2 regions of the Streptomyces sp. NPDC059255 genome follow, and region 1 is predicted to be linked to the other one. Evidence: predicted binding sites of a transcription regulator. Region 1 holds the regulator's gene; the other holds the start of a gene.
What was found. Region 1 encodes HspR, which represses chaperone genes until heat shock. Its sites were predicted from a motif close to TTGAGNNNNNNNNNCTCAA; they were not measured.
Positions count from the first base shown of each region.

Region 2: lon (endopeptidase La) is a predicted target of HspR. The motif match lies at 1,800-1,818, and genes of this name have one in related genera.

Region 1 is NZ_JBHYZP010000005.1:7,751-14,746, forward strand. Features, by position in the region: gene dnaK (molecular chaperone DnaK) at 1-302, shown strand, start outside; gene grpE (nucleotide exchange factor GrpE) at 299-955, shown strand; gene dnaJ (molecular chaperone DnaJ) at 1,085-2,275, shown strand; gene ACFXKG_RS08855 (heat shock protein transcriptional repressor HspR) at 2,280-2,756, shown strand; gene ACFXKG_RS08860 (hypothetical protein) at 2,894-3,871, opposite strand; gene ACFXKG_RS08865 (helix-turn-helix transcriptional regulator) at 4,159-5,169, opposite strand; gene ACFXKG_RS08870 (5'-nucleotidase) at 5,299-5,571, shown strand; gene ACFXKG_RS08875 ((2Fe-2S)-binding protein) at 5,568-5,891, shown strand; partial or broken gene clpB (ATP-dependent chaperone ClpB) at 6,394-6,996, shown strand, end outside.
Region 2 is NZ_JBHYZP010000031.1:27,115-34,110, reverse strand. Features, by position in the region: gene ACFXKG_RS29645 (zf-HC2 domain-containing protein) at 47-1,063, opposite strand; gene ACFXKG_RS29640 (RNA polymerase sigma factor) at 1,084-1,659, opposite strand; gene lon (endopeptidase La) at 1,889-4,318, shown strand; gene ACFXKG_RS29630 (lysozyme) at 4,556-5,404, opposite strand; gene ACFXKG_RS29625 (MarR family winged helix-turn-helix transcriptional regulator) at 5,612-6,106, shown strand; gene ACFXKG_RS29620 (hypothetical protein) at 6,296-6,996, opposite strand, start outside.

The sequences.
Region 1 (6,996 bases):
AGAAGTTCCTCAAGGACAACGAGGAGAAGGTCCCGGGCGAGATCAAGACCGAGGTCGAGACGGCGATCGCCGACCTCAAGGAGAAGCTGAAGGGCGAGGACACCGCCGAGATCCGTACCGCCACGGAGAAGGTCGCGGCCGTGTCCCAGAAGCTCGGACAGGCGATGTACGCGGACGCCCAGGCGTCCGGTGCCGCCGGCCCCGACGGCGCCGCGGGCGCCGGTCAGGCCAAGCCCGAGGACGACGTCGTGGACGCCGAGATCGTCGACGACGAGAAGCCCAGGAAGGACGGTGCGGCGTGACAGAGGAGACCCCGGGCTTCGAGGAGAAGCCCGATGTCCCCTCCGGCGCCGACGACGCCACGCCGAAGGCCGCCGAGCCGGACTCCGCGAAGGAGTCCGGGGCGGCGGCCCCCGCCGGGGACATCCAGGACGCGGGCCTGCTGGCCCAGCTCGACCAGGTCCGTACGGCGCTCGGCGAGCGTACGGCTGACCTTCAGCGGCTCCAGGCCGAGTACCAGAACTACCGCAGGCGCGTGGAGCGGGACCGGGTCTCCGTCAAGGAGATCGCGGTCGCGAACCTGCTCACCGAACTTCTGCCCGTGCTCGACGACATCGGGCGGGCGCGGGACCACGACGAGCTGGTCGGCGGCTTCAAGTCCGTCGCCGAGTCGCTGGAAGCGGTCACGGTCAAGCTGGGGCTCCAGCCGTTCGGTACGGAGGGCGAGCCCTTCGACCCGACGATCCACGAGGCCCTGATGCACTCGTACGCGCCGGACGTCACGGAGACGACGTGCGTCGCGATCCTGCAGCCCGGGTACCGGTTCGGCGAGCGCACGATCAGGCCCGCCCGGGTCGCGGTGGCCGAGCCGCAGCCGGGTGGCAAGACGAAGTCCGCCGAGGAGCAGGCGGAGTCGGCCGATGACAAGGAGAACGGTGGGCCCGATCAGGGCTGACGGAGACGGCACGGAGCACGCCGTCGATATCCGGGACGCGGCCGGCGCACGACGCGCCGGCGGCGTTCCGGACACAGGTGACGCGGTGACCGGCGGTGCCGGTGCGGGCGGAGAGGAGGGACGTCGAGGATGAGCACGAAGGACTTCGTGGAGAAGGACTACTACAAGGTTCTCGGCGTTCCGAAGGACGCCACCGAGGCCGAGATCAAGAAGGCGTACCGGAAGCTCGCCCGCGAGTACCACCCGGACGCCAACAAGGGCGACGCCAAGGCGGAGGAGCGCTTCAAGGAGATCTCCGAGGCGAACGACATCCTCGGCGACCCCAAGCGGCGCAAGGAGTACGACGAGGCGCGCTCGCTCTTCGGCAACGGCGGGTTCCGGCCGGGGCCCGGCGCGGGCGGCAACGGCTCGTTCAACTTCGACCTGGGCGACCTCTTCGGCGGCGGTCAGGGCGGCGCGCAGGGCGGCCCGGCCGGCGCCGGCGGCTTCGGCGGCGGGCTCGGTGACGTCTTCGGCGGGCTGTTCAACCGCGGCGGCCCCGGCACCCGTACGCAGCCGCGCCGCGGCCAGGACATCGACACCGAGGTGACGCTCAGCTTCACGGAGGCCGTCGACGGGGCCACGGTCCCGCTGCGGATGTCCAGCCAGGCGCCCTGCAAGGCGTGTTCGGGCACCGGTGACAAGAACGGCTCCCCGCGGGTCTGCCCGACCTGTGTGGGCACCGGCCAGGTCTCGCGCGGCTCGGGCGGCGGCTTCTCGCTGACCGACCCCTGCGTGGACTGCAAGGGGCGCGGGCTGATCGCCCAGGACCCATGCGAGGTCTGCAAGGGCAGCGGACGGGCCAGGTCCTCGCGGACCATGCAGGTCCGCATCCCCGCGGGCGTCAGCGACGGCCAGCGGATCAGGCTCCGGGGCAAGGGCGCTCCCGGCGAGCGCGGCGGCCCGGGCGGCGACCTGTACGTCGTCGTCCATGTCGACGCGCACCCGGTCTTCGGCCGCAAGGACGACAACCTCACCATCACCGTGCCCGTCACCTTCGCGGAGGCGGCGCTCGGCGGCGAGGTGCGGGTTCCCACGCTGGGTGGCCCACCGGTCACGCTGAAGCTGCCCGCGGGCACCCCCAACGGCCGTACGATGCGGGCCCGTGGCAAGGGCGCCGTACGCAAGGACGGCAGCCGCGGCGACCTGCTGGTGACCGTCGAGGTGGTCGTGCCCAAGGACCTCGGCGGCCAGGCGCGCGACGCGCTGGAGGCATACCGGAAGGCGACCGCGGACGAGAACCCGCGGGCGGAGCTGTTCCAGGCGGCGAAGGGAGCATGACCCGATGGACAGGGACGGGCGGCGGCGGCCGTCCTCATCGTTCGGCAGGGCGTACGCGCTGACCGAGGAGACGCCGGTGTACGTCATCTCGGTGGCGGCCCAGCTCTCCGGGCTGCACCCGCAGACCCTGAGGCAGTACGACCGCCTCGGCCTGGTCTCCCCGGACCGTACGGCGGGCCGCGGGCGCCGCTACTCGGCCCGGGACATCGAACTGCTCCGGCAGGTGCAGCAGCTCTCGCAGGACGAGGGCATCAATCTGGCCGGAATCAAGCGCATCATCGAGCTGGAGAACCAGGTCGCCGCGCTCCAGGCCAGGGTCGCCGAGCTGGCGTCCGCGGTGGACGGCGCCGCGGCGGCGATGCAGCAGCGCGAGGCGCAGGTGCACGCCTCGTACCGCCGGGACCTGGTGCCGTACCAGGACGTGCAGCAGACGAGCGCGCTGGTGGTGTGGCGCCCGAAGCCCAAGCGCCCGACGGACTGACGTCACCGACGTCACGACGCCACAGACGCCACCGACTACCTCGGAGCGCCCGGCCGGGATCTCCCCGGCCGGGCGTTCCGCTGAGCGCTCGGCGCGGGTCGGTCCCGCTCGCGCACGGTCGTCCCGCCCGCACGCGGTCAGCCCCGTTTGCGTTCCTCGGCGGCGGCCTCTGACCCCCACCACACCCCGAGCGAGAAGAGCGTGTCCACGCCGACGACCTCGTACAGCTTGTTCAGGTCGGTGTTGACGGTGCGCAGGCTGACCTCCAGTTCGCTGGCGATCTGCTTGAGGGTCCGGCCCTCGCGGAGCTTGTTGAGGATGCGCCGGGAGCGGCCCGTCGTGACGATGCCCTCCCTCGGCCGGAACCGGCCGCCCATCCAGGGCTCGGCCCGCTCCCACTGCTGCTCGAAGAGGTGTTGGAGGAAAGCCACCATGCCGGGGTGCGTCACTTTGAACGCGGTCATTCTGTTCGGCTCGTCCCGGTGGTCGGAAATGATGGCGAATCTTCTGTCCACGAGGATCATTCGCTCGAAATCGGAGGCGAGCGTACGAATCTCCGCGCCGTGCGCGCTCATGGTCGTCGCCCACTCCTGTTCCGCGGCGCGGGTGCGGGCGGATTCGGAGTAAATGGTGCGGCGGGTGATGCCGCGTTCCAGGAGCTTGATCTCGCGGGGGATGACCGCGGTCAGCCCTGCCGCGGTCCGGTTTACCGGGTGCGCCGTGTACATGTGGGACCGCGCGTAATCCGCTGCCTGCATGATGGCGGCATTGACGTGTTCGAGCCGGTCGAGAAACTCGATTCCGTTTCCGGTGGGCGATTCGTACGTTCCCAGTTCGCGGTAGAGATCGGCGAGTTGCCGCATGCGCTGGAGGTGGCGGGCTATGCCGGCCCGCTCCTCGGCCATGGCGGTCTCCTCGGCGTGGCGCAGGTCGGCCATGCCCCACCGGTCGTGGTGCGGGTCGTGGACCGCCAGGCCGAGGGCGATCAGTTCGGTGCAGCCGGGCTCGGCGCGCCCGACCTGCTCGCCCCGGGCGAACCGGTCGAGCAGGGCGCGCGCCTCCGCCGACACAGCGGGCGACGGTCCTCTGTGGGTCACCGCGTCCGGTTGTGTCATATGTCCCTCCTGCGTGGTTCCGCAGTGCTGCACGGTTCCGCAGTGCGCATCAGTGCAGTCGCGTTTCGCTTGATCCGGACAGGCCGAAGCCGCACTCTACAGAGAGTGACTGCGGCCGTCGCCGGGTTCTCGCCGTACAACGGCGGGTTTTAGGCGTCCGGTTCGGGGAACTCGCGCTGTTTCAGGTCGGTTCGGATTCAGATTGCGGGTTTCCTCTGTTTGTTCGGTGTGGGGTTCGTTGTGTGCGGTGTGGAGCGAGGTATGTCGGGGTGTATCGAAATGCCGGGTCAGCGCTCCTGGTCCAGGATTCCCGAGTGTGCGATGAGATAGCCGAGTTGTGCCCTGCTGCCGCTGCCGAGCGTGGTGGCGAGTTTGGCGATGTGGGCGCGGCAGGTCCGTACGTTCATCCCCAGCCGGCGGGCGATGGCCTCGTCCACGTATCCCTCGATGAGCAGCCTCGCGATGGAGCGCTGGACGCCGGAGATGCCGTCGGGGGTCGGCTCGTACGGGACCTGTTCGGTGAGGGGGGTGGCGCGTCGCCAGAGCTGCTCGAAGACCTGGGCCAGGTAGTCGACGAGTGCGGGGTGGCGCAGTTCCAGGGCGACCTCCCGGTCGGAGCGCGCCGGGATGTACGCGACGGTGCGGTCGAAGATGATCAGCCGCTCGACCAGCTCCTCCAGCGTCCGGATCTCGACGTTTCCCTCGGCGAGACGTTCGGCGTAGGCGAGCGTGCCCTGGCCGTGCCGGACGGTGTGCTGGTAGAGCGTGCGGATGCTGACCCCGCGGTCCACCACGGTCCGGCCGCGCTCCAGCCCCTGTTCGAGCGCGTCCGCGCTGCGGACACCGCCCGGCTGCACGGTGAGGACCTCGGTCCTGCACGCGGCCGTGGAGAGGTCGATCGCCGCGTTGATCCGGCTCTTGCCCTCCAGGACGGTGATCGCGTGGGTGCTCGGCGGCCCCTGCGAGGCGATCGCCATGAACGGCTCGAAAGCGTCGGTCAGCGCGACGGCGAAGTGCCTCCGCTCCTGGATCTCCCGCTCGATGGGGTTGAGACGCTGGGAGAGCGCGGCCGACGGCGGAACCGGTCGCAGCCAGTCCGGATCGTCCGGGTCCGGATGCAGGAGTGGGAACTCCATCAGACAGGGGGCGGTCACGATCTCGCTCCGGGCGAGGCGCCCGGAGCGCAGCGCACTGGCGTAAAGCCGCCTGCCGTCTTCACATAGATCAGTGACGGCATGGGGATGTGTCGGTTTTGTGATGCTTTCGGTCAAATCTCCACCCCTCAGGGTCCTGAACATGCAGGAACATGATGCCTCGTCCCGGTGGTGTTGACGTGTCCGAATGAGACATCGTCTAGATGGCGGGGGAGAGGAATCCATCAAGTGAGGACGAAGCCGACTATGTATCAGAGAATGCTTCGCGCGGTGGTGGCCACTGCTTTCTCTACGGCTCTGGCCTTCGGTGCGCTGGCTGCTGTCGGGGAGATCTCCTGGACCAGTGCGCCGACGGGTGCGGCCCACCAGGCCGCCGCGGTGGGGGAGATCTCCTGGACCAGCACGCCGGCCGGAACCGCCGTCCGGGCCGCGGGCGCGGGCACCGAGGAGATTTCGTGGACGGTGGCCCCCAAGGCCGCCTCCGGTGACGCCGGTGACTCCGGTGACATCGAATGGGGCAGCACCCCGGCCGGCACCGAGGCATGACCGTCCCGCCGGACGATCGGGTCTTCCGGCGTGAGATGGCCACGGCGTACCGATCGGGGTGGCACTTCATCGATCTGGTCACGGCCATTCCCCACCGAGGAGACTCGTTGATGGTCACTCTCTTCGGAGAGCCGATCGTCGTCGTGCGTGAGGAGGACGAGGACGTCCGCGCCTACCGCTGCCTCCGCAGGCCGCGCGGGGCCCCGCGCCCGGTCCGCTGTGCCATCCGCTACGACATGATCTTCGTCAACCTCGACCAGCGTGACCACCAGCTGGTCGGAGCACCACAGACCACCCTCGCCACCCCCCGCAGTGCCTGAGCGATTCCCCCGTCGTTCCAAATCGTTCAGGCGCTTCCCCCACACAACGGCGCCATCGTGGACCTGAAACACGATGGCGCCGTTGTGCTGCCCGGATTCTTCCGGGCGGCTGCCCCGGATCCTCCCGGGCGCTGCCCCGGATCCTCCCGGCCCGGTGTCCTTCCGGCCCGGCACGCGTGACCCCGCGTGCCGGGCCTTTTGGTGTGTACGGGCAGTGCCCGGGTGCGTACGGGTGGTGGGAGAACCGGAACGCGAGAAAAATCGGGCTCGGGGGGCGGGGTTCTGGGCGCCACTCCAGGCTTGAGTGGAATAGACTCAACTTTGCGTAGGTTCTTGCTGTCAGGATGCGGCGGTCCGGATGAGACCGGAGCGGCGTTTTTCCGTACCCGTAGGTGATCACGCAAGATCGCAGGATCGCGCAGGTCACAGAGGATCACGCAAGACCGCGAGAACAAGACCGCGAGAACGCGCGCAGAACTCGTGCAAGGAGGAGAGGGCCCACGTGGACGCCGAGCTGACCAACAAGAGCCGGGATGCGATCAACTCCGCCACCAGCCGGGCGGTGGCGGCGGGACATCCCGACCTGACCCCGGCCCATCTGCTGCTCGCGCTGCTGGAGGGCCAGGACAACGAGAACGTCACCGACCTGCTGGCCGCCGTGGAGGCGGACCAGGCGGCCGTACGGTCGGCCACCGAGCGGCTGCTCGCCGCCCAGCCCAGCGTCACCGGATCGACCGTCGCGCCCCCGCAGCCCAACCGCGACCTGCTCGCCGTCATCGCGGACGCGGGCCGCCGCGCGAAGGAGCTGGGCGACGACTACCTCTCCACCGAGCACCTGCTCATCGGCACCGCCGCCAAGGGCGGCCAGACCGGGGAGATACTGGCCCAGCAGGGAGCCGCCGCGGACCGGCTCCTGGACGCGTTCGAGAAGGCAAGGGGAGGGCGCCGGGTGACCACACCCGACCCGGAGGGCCAGTACAAGGCCCTGGAGAAGTTCGGCACCGATTTCACCGCCGCCGCCCGGGACGGCAAGCTCGACCCCGTCATCGGCCGGGATCACGAGATCCGGCGCGTGGTGCAGGTGCTGTCGCGCCGTACGAAGAAC
Region 2 (6,996 bases), on a different contig from region 1:
TTCTCGTTGTTCTTCGTTTCCGCGTTGTGCGGGTCCATCGGACGATTCACCAGTGCCCCGGGGCCGGCCGGTCGAAGGAGTGCCGCCGCGCCACCAGCACGGCCGCGCACACCGCCACCCCCGCGCCCCAGAGGCCCTGCGCCGCCGTCCCGGACAGCAACCGGGCCAGCTGCGCGGAGAGTTCGACCAGTTCGTCCGGGGCCGCCCCGGCGCGCGCCGTTCTCAGCAGCGGTACGGAGAGGGCCAGCGCCCACGCCGCGCCGACCGCGCAGGCCGCCGGCCGGTGCCCGATGTACGAGCCGAGCGCCAGCGCGGCCAGCGTCAGCGCCAGCCCCGGCAGCAGCCAGGCCGCCGCGGCGGGCGTGCCCGGTGCGGCGGTCGGCAGCAGCACCCCGACCAGTGTCAGCGGCGGCAGGCTCACCGCGAGGACGACGGCGGTCCTGGTCAGCAGCAGCCGCAGCCCGCCGCCCGGGGTGGCCGCGCCGATCTCGTGCATCGGATCCGCGTACCGCCCGTACGACACGGCGACCCCGGCGGGCGGCAGCACCGGGGCCAGTGCCAGCAGCAGCGGGCGGGCGCCCGTGAAGCCGGTGGCGTACGCCAGCCCGACCGCCCCCGCCGCGACCAGCACCAGCGCGACCAGCCAGGATCCGCGCAGCGCGGGACCCGCCGCCCACAGCACCCGCGCGCCGAACCCGACAGCCGGAGCCCGCCCGAACCCGGGTGCCCGCCCGAACCCACGATCCCGCCCGAACCCACGGCCACGCCCGTACCCGGGACCGGAGTGCGGAGCCTCGTCGGTGCGCGGGGGCGGCGGGGTGACCGCGGCGAGCAGGGAGCCCCGTACGTCGGCGAGTACGGTGCCCGCGGCGGTCCCCCGTACCGCCGCGGACACCCGGACGGCGCACGCGCCGCACGCTTCGATGTGCTTCTCCAACGACCAGGCGTCCGGCTCCGGGGCGGTGCCCGCCGCGTACCGGGCCGCCAGTGCCTCCGCCACGTGCCACGCCCCGGCCGCCCGGCCCGCTCCGGCGCTCCCGCTGTCCCCCGTGCCGTTCCCCATGCCATCCCTCACGCCGTCCCTCATGCCGTTCCTCCCAGCGGAGCGATGCGTTCCAGCGCGGCGCGCAGCTCCTTGCGCGCCCGCATCGCGCGGGTCTTGACCGTGCCCTCCGGGATGCCGAGCAGCCGCGCCGTCTCGCGGGTGGTGAGCCCGTCGACGACCGTCGCGCGCAGCACGTCGCGCAGCTCGGGGGAGATCCGGTCGAGGGCGGCGCCGACATCGCCGTACTCCAGCCCGGCCAGGACGCGTTCCTCGGCGGACGGCGCGTGGGCCGGCGGCTCGTACTCCGGCCGCCAGGACGTACCGCGCTCCGCCCTGGACCGCGCCCGCACCGCGTCGACCAGCCGCCGCGCGGCGATCACCCACAGCCAGCCGCCCGCCTCACCGCCGCGGTGCGACCCCGCCGAGCGCCATACGGTCAGGAACGTGTCCTGAAGGACCTCCCGTACGGTCTCGGGATCGGCGCACCGCCGCGACAGCCGGGCGAGCAGCCACCCGGAGTGCCGGTCGTACAGCTCGGCCAGCGCCTCGGCCCCCGCCGCGTCGCCGCGCGCGACCGCGCGCAGCAGCGCGGCGTCGTCGTGGTCTCCCCCCATGGGGCGGAACAGTCTCACGCCCTCTCTATCGCCCGATCCGCCCGGACCGGTTCACGCACCCGGACGGGGTGCGTGAACACGATCGCTCAGAGCGAACGCGGGGGAGCTGGAGCGGGGGAACAATCTCCGGCTCATAAGCATTGAGCCCGTATAGCTCAACTTGCTTGACGGTATCCGACTGCTACCGCCGTATCGCCGTCCCGCCGTGTTTCACGCCGAAGGGGAGACCATGGCTTCCACCTCCACACCGCTCACGCTTCCCGTACTGCCGCTCGACGACGAGGTCGTGCTGCCCGGCATGGTCGTGCCGCTCGATCTGTCCGACGCCGAGGTCCGTGCCGCCGTGGAGGCCGCGCAAGCGGCCGTCCGGGACGGCGGCGGGGACGGCGCGGGCGGCAAGGGCGCCGGAAAGCCCCGCGTCCTGCTCGTGCCGCGGATCGACGGGAGCTACGCCGGTACCGGTGTGCTCGGGACCGTCGAGCAGGTCGGCCGGCTCTCCGACGGGGATCCCGGCGCGCTCATCCGCGGCCGGGGCCGCGTACGGATCGGGGCCGGTACGAGCGGGCCCGGCGCCGCCCTCTGGGTCGAGGGGATCGGCGTCGACGAGAGCGCGCCCGAACCGCTGCCCGGCGCCGTGGCCGAACTGGTCACCGAGTACAAGGCGCTGGCCACCGACTGGCTCAAGAAGCGGGGCGCCTGGCAGGTCGTCGACCGCGTCCAGCAGATAGACGACGTCTCGGCGCTCGCCGACAACTCCGGCTACTCGCCCTTCCTCTCCACCGCGCAGAAGGTCGCCCTGCTGGAGACCACCGACCCGGTCGCCCGGCTGAAGCTCGCCACCGAGCAGCTCCGGGAACACCTCGCCGAGCAGGACGTCGCCGAGTCGATCGCCAAGGACGTCCAGGAAGGCGTCGACAAGCAGCAGCGCGAGTTCCTGCTGCGCCGCCAGCTCGACGCCGTACGCAAGGAGCTGCGCGAGCTCAACGGCGAGGATGGCGACGACGAGTCCGACGACTACCGGACGCGCGTCGAGGCCGCCGACCTCCCCGAGAAGGTCCGGGAGGCCGCGCTCAAGGAGGTCGACAAGCTGGAGCGCTCCTCCGACCAGAGCCCCGAGGGCTCCTGGATCCGCACCTGGCTCGACACCGTGCTGGAACTGCCGTGGAACGAACGGACCGAGGACCGGTACGACATCAGGGGCGCCCGGTCCGTCCTGGACGCCGAACACGCCGGCCTGGAGGACGTGAAGGAACGCATCACCGAGTACCTGGCCGTGCGCAAGCGCCGCGCGGACCGCGGTCTCGGGGTCGTCGGCGGCCGCCGCGGCGGCGCCGTCCTCGCCCTCGTCGGGCCGCCCGGTGTCGGCAAGACCTCGCTGGGCGAGAGCGTCGCGCACGCCATGGGGCGGAAGTTCGTCCGGGTCGCGCTCGGCGGCGTACGCGACGAGGCGGAGATCCGCGGCCACCGGCGTACGTACGTCGGAGCCCTGCCGGGGCGCCTCGTCCGGGCGATCAAGGAGGCCGGTTCGATGAACCCGGTCGTCCTGCTCGACGAGATCGACAAGGTCGGCTCCGACTTCCGCGGCGACCCCGCGGCGGCGCTGCTCGAAGTCCTCGACCCGGCGCAGAACCACACCTTCCGCGACCACTACCTGGAGGTCGAGCTGGACCTCTCCGACGTGGTCTTCCTCGCCACGGCCAACGTCCTGGAGGCCATTCCCGAGGCGCTGCTCGACCGTATGGAACTCGTACGCCTCGACGGCTACACGGAGGACGAGAAGATCGTCATCGCCCGGGACCACCTGCTGCCCCGGCAGTTGGAGCGCGCGGGCCTGGAGCCCGGCGAGGTCACCCTGGAGGACGGCGCGCTGCGCAAGCTGGCGGGCGAGTACACCCGCGAGGCGGGCGTGCGGAACCTGGAGCGCTCGATCGCCCGGCTGCTCCGCAAGATCGCGGCCGAACACGAGCTGGGCGACCGGGAGCTGCCGTTCACCCTCGGCGCCGACGGCCTGCGCGGGCTGATCGGACGGCCGCACCACGTACCGGAGTCCGCGCAGGACCCGGCGGAGCGCCGCACGGCGGTCCCGGGCGTGGCGACCGGTCTCGCGGTCACCGGCGCGGGCGGTGACGTCCTCTTCGTGGAGGCGTCGCTCGCCGACGCCGAGACGGGCGGCGCCGGGCTGACCCTGACCGGACAGCTCGGCGACGTGATGAAGGAGTCGGCCCGGATCGCGCTCTCCTTCCTGCGCTCGCGCGGCGCGGAACTGGAGCTGCCGGTGGCCGATCTGAAGGACCGGGGCGTGCACATCCACTTCCCGGCGGGCGCGGTGCCGAAGGACGGCCCGAGCGCGGGCATCACGATGACGACCGCGCTGGCCTCGCTGCTGAGCGGCCGGCAGGTCCGTACGGACGTCGCCATGACCGGCGAGGTCTCGCTGACGGGCCGCGTGCTGCCCATCGGCGGCCTCAAGCAGAAGCTGCTGGCCGCGCACCGTGCGGGCATCACGACCGTCGTGATCCCCAAGCGCAACGAGGCCGACCTGGACGACGTCCCCGCCGAGATCCTCGACAAGCTGGAGGTCCACCCGGTGACGGACGTCCGCCAGGTCCTGGAGCTCGCGCTCGCCCCGGCGGAGGTACGGGTCCCCGCCGCGGCCTGAGCCGGTCCGCGCGGCACCCCGGCGCACGGAGGCCGCCCGGCCCCCCCTCGACCATGAGGGGGGCCGGGCGGCCTCGTCGTGTCACCGGGCGGCGGTGCGACCGTACGGTCCCGGCAGGCCCTCCGCTCCGACCGGGTCCCGCACCGTCACTCGCCCGCGATGTCCCACGACTGCATCGCGACTGTCCCGTGGCTGCCCCGCGGCTGCCTCCCGACTGTCCCGTGACGCGGGGAGCGGTCAGCCGTTGGCCAGCGCCTGTACGCGGTCCAGGGCGCCGTTGAACCGGTTGTGGTCACCCACGATCGGCCCCGTCGACGTGTACTGCCAGATCGTCTGGAACCCCCAGCCCGCGGGCAGCTCGCCGATGGTCGTGTCATAGCGGGCGATCCACAGCGGGTTGGTGGAGCCGAAGCCCGCGTAGTTGCCCGTGCACGTCTTCCACCAGCTCGTCGCCGTGTAGATCACGGCGTCCCGGCCGGTGCGCGCCTTGTACGTGGTCACGAAGTCGCGGATCCAGTCGACCATCTGCGCCGGCGTCTTGCCGTAGCAGGAGGCGCCGTACGGGTTCCACTCGATGTCCAGCACGCCCGGCAGGGTCTTGCCGTCGCGGGACCAGCCGCCCCCGCCGTCGACGAAGTAGTTCGCCTGGTTGGCGCCGCTGGAGTCGTTGGGCGTGCCGAAGTGGTACGCGCCGCGGATCATGCCGACGTTGTACGAGCCGTTGTACTGCTGGGTGAAGTAGGGGTTCTTGTAGTAGTTCCCCTCGGTGGCCTTCACATAGGCCCACTTCACCCCGCTGTTCCACAGGGCCGGCCAGTCGACGTTCCCCTGGTGGCTGGAGACGTCGACGCCTTCCGTCTGGGCGGCCCGGTCGCCCCGGGGCAGGGGGCCCTGGCCGTCGTGCGCGATGACGCCCATACCCATGTGGGCCGAGCCGCGCGGGGGGATGCTCGCCGGCGGGTCCGTGGGGACGGGGGCCGCGCTCGCCGCACCGGGGAGAGTGAGGACGAGCGCGAGAATGGCGGTGAGGGCGGCGGCCGCGGCGATTCTGGAGCGGCCGGAGACGCGGGATCTGGGGACGGGCATGGATGTGCCTCCGAAGACCTCGGTGGGGGGAGATCATGACCTGTCGGCATGTCAGTGGAGTGAACATGCCAGTATTGAAGCTACGCACGTAGACCCGGACGGCGGAAGGGTGCCACGCCAGTGCCGTTGGTATAAACCCCTGAAATACTGAACATGCTGCGGCAATGGCCGCCGGTGGCAGAAACTTTCGGGGGTGGAAAGCGCGCGATGGCTGTTGACGTGCACGGGAGCGGTACGGCACCTGAACCGGACCCCGCGACAAGGAGTGGTGTGGACCAGGAATTCCTCGCCCTGGAAAGGGAACTGGCGGTCTTTCTCCGCCGGGCCCGTGCCAACTCCGGGGAAATGGCGCGAGAAGTCCATCCGGAACTGGAACCGGCGGCTTACGGACTTCTCGTACGGCTGGAGGACGGCGGCGCTCAGCGGGCCACCGATCTCGCCGGATACTTCGGCGTCGGCAAGGCCACGATGAGCCGCCAGCTGCGCGCCCTGGAAGAACTCGGACTGGTGAGCCGGGAGCCCGACCCGGCCGACGGGCGCGCCTGGCTCATCCGGATCACCGACGAGGGCAGGTCACGCTTCCTGCGGGTCCGGGGCGCGCGCCGGGAGCGGTACGTACGGAAGCTGGCCGGCTGGGACCGCGCGGAGATCGCCGAACTGGCCCGGCTGCTGCACCAGCTCAACGCCACCGCCGAGAGCTGAGCACTCCGGGAGCCGAGAGCCGATGACTCCGCGAACGGAGCGGGCGGAACGGGGCGGCAAGCGGCAAGCGGGACCCGGAACGCGGGATTCGGGGAGCGGCGAGCGGCGAGCGGGAAACGAGAAGCGGCAAGCGGCAAGCGAGAAGCGGCAAGCGGGTCCCGGACGGCGGGACCCGGGACGCCGGCCGCCTCACAGCTCCACGTACGTCACCGTCGCGTCGTCGTTCGTCTTCCCCCTGCGGAACGCCGTGCCGTCCGGATCCGCCGACTCCGCCGCCCGCACCCGGTCGATCAGCTCCTGCGGACCGCTCTTGCGGACCAGTGCCAGACAGTCCGCCCAGCCGCCCTCCCGGAACACCTCCACCCACCGGGACGCGCCGTCCGTCAGCGCGAGCAGGGACCGTACCTCCGCCGCCGGGGTACGGCCCGTCACCGCCCGCTCCGCGACCGACGGGTCCGCCGCCGCCGTGAAGAAGCCGCCCTCCGCGTTGCGCAGCGCGTCCGTCGCCGCGACCGAGCGCAGCACCTCGCGCGGGAGCCGGTCGAGACGGTCGTCCAGCACCGCCCGTACCGCCCCGTCCGGGGACTCCAGCAGCAGCGTCGAGTCCGAGAGGACGAGGTGCTCGACCGTGTCCCGGCCCCAGCGCGCGAGGACGACCGTGGCCTGCGGAGTGCGCGTGAGAGAAAGGTCACAGGTGTCCCGGTGGGCATCCGCCGTACGGCCGATCGACGCGGCGAGAACCTGTGCCAGCGTCATATCCCGTCGGGAACCGGACAGTTCCAGAAGGGCCCCGCCCAGCCTGGCCGTGAACCACGGCACGCCATGCACACAACCATCCTCACCTGCGGGTGGCGTCACCCCGTCGAGGGCCACCAGGACCCCGCCCTCAC